2 regions of the Geobacillus sp. G4 genome follow, and region 1 is predicted to be linked to the other one. Evidence: a T-box and tRNA genes for the amino acid it is inferred to sense, from the RefSeq annotation. Region 1 holds a T-box; the other holds one or more tRNA genes.
The links. A T-box is a leader RNA that pairs with one kind of tRNA and senses whether it is charged. The one in region 1 lies ahead of thrS (threonine--tRNA ligase), so its partner is inferred to be a tRNA-Thr.

Region 1 (3,385 bases):
ATAAAGGCGATTTGAAACGTTGCCGTTTGCACAGGCATGTTGATTAACCCATAAAAACTAGTTGAGCAGGTTCTGTTTCTAGCTTTTCTGCCGTAGTCGGCAAGCGGTTCGTTTGCCGACTGGGGCTGACCCAAAAGGGTAATTTCCCTTAAACAAAACACAACATATTGTTTCTTATTTAATTGTTTTATGCCTGTATACGGTAATAAGAAAGGGTGTCCCGATCCTTTTGGGGCACCCTCTCCTCGAACAATGAACGCCGCTAAGCTTTGTGGTTTTTTAGTCTAAACAGCCCGTTGTCCCCATATATATAAACCAAGCATTCCTTTCGGGCTAAAGGGGGGACAGCGGGTGATCGAAATCCATTTTGACGAGGCAAGCGAGGCGAAAAAATTGGTTGGGCTGCTAGATCACCGGCAACCGGATGACGGTCCGCTGTTTCATGCCGCTTATGACGGGAACAAAACCGTGGCGGTTTACATACAGGGCGAGGAGAAGCGTGTGCTTGAGGAGCATATCATCCCAGCGATGACGGCGTTTATGCAGGAGGTGATGGAAGACCGGCTGCTGCTATCCATCATTGCCAATGTTTTTTATTTCCGCGACGTCGAAGAACAGCAGCAAATTTTGGCCCTCGCTCATTCGTTTTTGGACGGCGAGCGGCGCGATTACCGGAAAAGCGCGGCGTTTGCCGCCTCGCGCACCGTGATGTTGCGCGACGCTTTTGCCTCCTTTTTGCGCGACGGCTTGTCATTTTCGTTTTCTTCGTTCGTTACGTTCCGGTTAAAGCCGTATATGGAGCGCCTCCAACATTATGTCGAGCTGGCGATTGATGAATACAAGCTGGAGCAGGAGTATCAAAATTTTGTGCAAATGCTGCGCGACTGCCTGGCTGGCCGGACGCCGCAATGGCCGCGCCTGTATTTGGTGCACGATCCGCCGCACTTCGTATTTTACGACAGCGAGCGGCGGGAGCTGTCGGCGGCGGAAGTGAGACAGTTGATCGACCGCCATCTCGTCTTCAGCCAGCCGATGTATATTGATGCATCGGTGCTCGCTCCGCTTGTCTCGCTCGCTCCGGCGGAAATTGAGCTGTACACCGATCATCCGGATGACGGCATGGTGCAGACACTGCAAAACGTGTTTCAAGAACGGCTGATCGTCTGCCGCCGCGCCGATTTTTCCCGCTTGTTTGCCGCCAACGCTGGAAATGGGGGAGAAGCTTGATTTTTCCTGCTGTTTTCGCTATAATGTCGTCATGAATATGGATGAATACAAGCGATGACGAGGACATGGGTGCATTTTTACGGTTTCCAGAGAGGGAAGGCAGCGGCTGGAACCTTCCTAACACGAAAAATGCGCTTACCCCCTCAGAGCTGCGGCAGCGAACGCAACGCCCAGTAGTTGCCGCCGGTGGACGACCGTTATTCTTGTTGAGCCATGGCATGGCGAGGCGCTGCCATGGGAAGAAGGGTGGAACCACGATGAAAACTCGTCCCTTTAGGAGGGAGGAGTTTTTTTATTTTTCCATTTTCATCATCATGACAAAGGAGTGATTGCCGATGCCAGACGTCATTCGCATCACGTTCCCAGATGGGGCGGAAAAGGAGTTTCCGAAGGGGACGACGACGGAAGACATCGCTGCCTCGATCAGCCCGGGGCTGAAGAAAAAAGCGATCGCCGGCAAACTGAACGGCCGGTTCGTTGATTTGCGCACGCCGCTTCACGAAGATGGCGAGCTTGTCATCATTACCCAAGACATGCCGGAGGCGCTTGACATTTTGCGCCATAGCACCGCCCACTTAATGGCGCAGGCGATCAAGCGGATGTATGGCAACGTCAAGCTCGGCGTCGGTCCGGTCATTGAAAACGGCTTTTACTATGATATCGACATGGAGCATAAGCTGACGCCAGACGACCTCCCGAAAATCGAAGCGGAAATGCGCAAGATTGTCAAAGAAAATTTGGACATCGTCCGCAAAGAAGTGAGCCGCGAAGAAGCCATCCGGCTGTATGAAGAAATCGGCGATGAGTTGAAGCTCGAGTTGATCGCCGATATTCCGGAAGGCGAGCCGATTTCGATTTATGAGCAAGGCGAGTTTTTCGACCTTTGCCGCGGTGTGCACGTGCCGTCGACTGGAAAAATCAAAGAGTTCAAGCTGCTCAGCATCTCGGGGGCCTACTGGCGCGGCGACAGCAACAACAAAATGCTGCAGCGCATCTACGGCACGGCCTTTTTCAAAAAGGAAGACTTGGATCGTTATTTGCGCCTGCTTGAAGAAGCGAAAGAGCGCGACCACCGGAAGCTCGGCAAAGAGCTTGAGCTGTTTACGACATCGCAACAAGTCGGACAAGGCTTGCCGCTATGGCTGCCGAAAGGAGCGACGATCCGCCGCATTATCGAACGGTACATCGTCGACAAAGAAGTGGCGCTCGGATACGATCATGTCTACACACCGGTGCTCGGCAGCGTCGAGCTGTACAAGACATCGGGCCATTGGGACCACTACAAAGAAAACATGTTCCCGCCGATGGAGATGGACAACGAAGAACTTGTGCTTCGTCCGATGAACTGCCCGCACCATATGATGATTTACAAAAGCAAGCTGCACAGCTACCGCGAGCTGCCGATCCGCATCGCCGAGCTCGGCACGATGCACCGCTATGAAATGTCTGGAGCGCTTACCGGCCTGCAGCGCGTCCGCGGCATGACGCTCAACGACGCCCACATTTTCGTGCGCCCGGACCAAATCAAAGACGAGTTCAAGCGCGTCGTCAACTTGATTTTGGAAGTCTATAAGGATTTCGGCATTGAGGAATACTCGTTCCGCTTGTCTTACCGCGATCCGCATGACAAAGAAAAATATTATGATGACGATGAAATGTGGGAAAAAGCGCAACGCATGCTGCGGGAAGCCATGGACGAGCTCGGCCTCGATTACTACGAAGCGGAAGGGGAAGCGGCGTTTTACGGGCCGAAGCTCGATGTGCAAGTGCGCACGGCGCTTGGCAAAGACGAGACGCTCTCGACGGTGCAGCTTGACTTCCTGTTGCCCGAGCGCTTTGATTTGACATACATTGGCGAGGATGGGAAGCCGCATCGTCCGGTCGTCATCCATCGCGGCGTCGTCTCGACGATGGAGCGGTTTGTCGCGTTCCTCATCGAGGAGTATAAAGGCGCGTTTCCGACATGGCTCGCCCCGGTTCAAGTCAAAGTGATCCCCGTGTCGCCGGAGGCGCACCTCGATTACGCGTATGACGTGCAACGGACGCTGAAAGAACGCGGCTTCCGCGTCGAAGTCGACGAGCGCGACGAAAAAATCGGCTATAAAATCCGCGAAGCGCAAATGCAAAAAATCCCGTACATGCTCGTTGTCGGCGATAA
Region 2 (3,385 bases), on a different contig from region 1:
GATTTTATCAATGCCGATTGACCGACTGTACTCAATGACTTCCTGCTTTAATGCCATAACATCCATCGTTTTCCCTCCTTTCGTCATATATGGTAAAATGAAATCCGAGGTGATCAAGATGAAATGCGTGATATCAGAACAACTAAAGCAACGCCTTCCTTCTGGTAAATTCGGCGTCATCCGCTATCATCATATCGAGGTCAGCGATTCACCGCAAATGTTAAGGGGGAGGCTTGAGCTGTTTCAAGAATCTCTTTACATCGAGCTGCAGGAAAAGTCGATTGCCGACATCCCTGAGATGGTCGAATGGCGCCGTACTTTCAAACAAATCGGAACGGACCCAAGCCGCTATCGACCGTCAAGTGAAAGCCTGTACCGACGCATCCAGAAAAAAAGCTTCATTCCGCCTATCCATTCAGCGGCGGACATAAACAACTTTTTTTCACTCTATTATAAAATTCCGCTCGGCATCTATGATCTAGACCGCATCAACGGGACAGTGACGCTCACGATCGGCACGGAACAAGATGAATACATCGCGTTAAACGGCCGCACAGTCAACTTTGCCAACAAACTCGTCAGCAAAGATGAACGAGGGCCGTTTGGCAGTCCGATCGTCGATTCGGAGCGGACCGCCGTGACGAGAGAAACGAAAAACGCTTTGCAAATCGTTTACTTTCTCCCATCAACGCCAGAAGAAACCGCCAAGCGCCAGCTTCAAGCCATCCAAACGATGTTTGTGCAAATTCATGGCGGCGAAGCCGACGCCCAATTGTTCATTTGATCTTCTCCCCCCACTTTCCTGCTGTTGGAAACGGGGGACTCCCTCCCTACTTGAACTCTCTCCCACCTACGCTCACGCGTGGAAGTGGGGTTCTTCTCGGTTTAGGGTGATAAAGAAAAAAACGCAATGCCTCGTTCTTTAACGAAACGAAACACTGCGTTGTCCCCAACAATCATAACGTAATTTTAAAGCTAACGAGAGATATTATAACAGACTTCCACACGCATCGCAAGAAAAAAACGCAAAAATCGACAAAAGAAATTGTACAAAAGGGCACCAGAATCTCTGGTGCCAGCAACCAGTGACCCGTACGGGATTCGAACCCGTGTTACCGCCGTGAAAGGGCGGTGTCTTAACCACTTGACCAACGGGCCATTATGGCGGAGAAGGCGGGATTTGAACCCGCGCGCCGCAAAACTGCGACCTAACGGTTTAGCAAACCGTCCCCTTCAGCCACTTGGGTACTTCTCCAAAGAAATGGCTCCGCAAGTAGGATTCGAACCTACGACCTACCGGTTAACAGCCGGTTGCTCTACCGCTGAGCTATTGCGGAATGATGAATAACTATATGTTATGCACATCTTCCAAATGTGCTCGTTGCCTCTTCCTCTGCCAGCTAATTCAAGGAAGCGAGATGCGTCGAGGCAACTCGAAGCGAATTCGAAGATGTGAAGCTCGTCGCTCCGATTTTGCTGTGGAACGATGGGGCATTGTTCGCCCATTATTATAGCGAATGACCCAAAAATATTCAATGGAAAATAATGGGCCTAAGTGGACTTGAACCACCGACCTCACGCTTATCAGGCGTGCGCTCTGACCAGCTGAGCTATAGGCCCATAAAAAGCGGGTGATGGGAATCGAACCCACGACATCAGCTTGGAAGGCTGAGGTTTTACCACTAAACTACACCCGCATATCATTTAGTTGAACATCCGCCACGCTGCTTCCATGCCCCTTCCTCTACCAGCTGATTCATAGAAGCCAGATGCGTCGGGGGCAACTCGAAGCAGATTCGATGATGCAGATGCTCGTGGCTGAGGTTTTACCACTAAACTACACCCGCAAATATAGAATATTAATGAAAAGGGCGACTAGTGGGAATCGAACCCACGCATGCCAGAGCCACAATCTGGTGCGTTAACCACTTCGCCATAGTCGCCTCGTTCTGGTGCCGGCTGCAGGACTTGAACCCGCAACCTACTGATTACAAGTCAGTTGCTCTACCAATTGAGCTAAGCCGGCACGATTTTAAAGTGCATGGCGGAGGAGGAGGGATTCGAACCCCCGCGCGCCTTGCGGCGCCTCTCGGTTTTCAAGACCGACCCCTTCAACCACTTGGGTACTCCTCCAAAAAAGCAACAATAATAATGGTGGACCTTGTAGGACTCGAACCTACGACCGGACGGTTATGAGCCGTCTGCTCTAACCAGCTGAGCTAAAGGTCCGATAATGGTGGCGGTGGAGGGGATCGAACCCCCGACCTCACGGGTATGAACCGTACGCTCTAGCCAGCTGAGCTACACCGCCAAATTTAAGTCAAAAGGTGGAGCCTATCGGGATCGAACCGATGACCTCCTGCTTGCAAAGCAGGCGCTCTCCCAGCTGAGCTAAGGCCCCATGATAAATCGGGAAGACAGGATTTGAACCTGCGACCTCACGGACCCGAACCGTGTGCTCTACCAAGCTGAGCTACTTCCCGACAAAACGCGCTCGAGAGGATTCGAACCCCTAACCTTCTGATCCGTAGTCAGATGCTCTATCCAATTGAGCTACGAGCGCACAAGTGCCGAGGGCCGGACTCGAACCGGCACGGTAGTTACCTACCCCAGGATTTTAAGTCCTGTGCGTCTGCCAATTCCGCCACCCCGGCGGAAGTGGAGCGGAAGACGGGGCTCGAACCCGCGACCCCCACCTTGGCAAGGTGGTGTTCTACCGCTGAACTACTTCCGCAAGACGATGAGCCATGGAGGACTCGAACCTCCGACCCTCTGATTAAAAGTCAGATGCTCTACCTACTGAGCTAATGGCTCATGGGTTCAATAACACTCCGAGACAACGATGTCCCTTCCTCTACTAGCATATTCGAAGATGTCAGATGCGTCGGGACAACTCGAAGCGAACTCGAAGATGTAGCGCTCGTTACTGAGCTAATGGCTCGCGGTTGCCGCCTTAATGGCTTAAGGGGTTATTAAGGAATAAGAATGCCGGCTGCAGGACTTGAACCCGCAACCTACTGATTACAAGTCAGTTGCTCTACCAATTGAGCTAAGCCGGCACATTTAAAATTAGTTAGTGACTCATGTTGTCTGCCTAGTTGTGCCTCTTCCTCTGCAAGCTGATTCGAGGAAGCTGAGTGCGTCGAGGCAACTCGCAGCCAATTCGATGATGCCGATGCTCGTCTCTACCAATTGAGCTAAGCCGGCACATTTAAAATTAGTTAGTGACTCATGTTGTCTGCCTGGTTGTGCCTCTTCCTCTGCAAGCTGATTCGAGGAAGCTGAGTGCGTCGAGGCAACTCGCAACAGACTCGACGATGCGAATGTTCGTCGCTACCCATTGAACTAAGCCGGGGTGGTTTGAACATCTGACATGTCTGTGAAC

Region 2: it encodes a tRNA-Thr, which carries the amino acid that the T-box ahead of thrS (threonine--tRNA ligase) is inferred to sense. The anticodon was not compared.

What each region holds. Positions count from the first base shown of each region.
Region 1 is NZ_JBEPJY010000002.1:208,903-212,287, reverse strand. It holds gene dnaI (primosomal protein DnaI) at 1-4, shown strand, start outside; gene ytxC (putative sporulation protein YtxC) at 352-1,227, shown strand; T-box leader at 1,273-1,503, shown strand; gene thrS (threonine--tRNA ligase) at 1,563-3,385, shown strand, end outside.
Region 2 is NZ_JBEPJY010000004.1:719-4,103, reverse strand. It holds gene queG (tRNA epoxyqueuosine(34) reductase QueG) at 1-66, opposite strand, end outside; gene ABS784_RS06065 (B3/B4 domain-containing protein) at 119-784, shown strand; tRNA gene ABS784_RS06060 (tRNA-Glu) at 1,087-1,158, opposite strand; tRNA gene ABS784_RS06055 (tRNA-Ser) at 1,163-1,255, opposite strand; tRNA gene ABS784_RS06050 (tRNA-Asn) at 1,263-1,337, opposite strand; tRNA gene ABS784_RS06045 (tRNA-Ile) at 1,547-1,620, opposite strand; tRNA gene ABS784_RS06040 (tRNA-Gly) at 1,627-1,697, opposite strand; tRNA gene ABS784_RS06035 (tRNA-His) at 1,871-1,943, opposite strand; tRNA gene ABS784_RS06030 (tRNA-Thr) at 1,951-2,026, opposite strand; tRNA gene ABS784_RS06025 (tRNA-Ser) at 2,043-2,133, opposite strand; tRNA gene ABS784_RS06020 (tRNA-Ile) at 2,153-2,229, opposite strand; tRNA gene ABS784_RS06015 (tRNA-Met) at 2,235-2,311, opposite strand; tRNA gene ABS784_RS06010 (tRNA-Ala) at 2,329-2,401, opposite strand; tRNA gene ABS784_RS06005 (tRNA-Pro) at 2,410-2,483, opposite strand; tRNA gene ABS784_RS06000 (tRNA-Arg) at 2,490-2,563, opposite strand; tRNA gene ABS784_RS05995 (tRNA-Leu) at 2,569-2,654, opposite strand; tRNA gene ABS784_RS05990 (tRNA-Gly) at 2,660-2,734, opposite strand; tRNA gene ABS784_RS05985 (tRNA-Lys) at 2,742-2,814, opposite strand; tRNA gene ABS784_RS05980 (tRNA-Thr) at 2,987-3,059, opposite strand.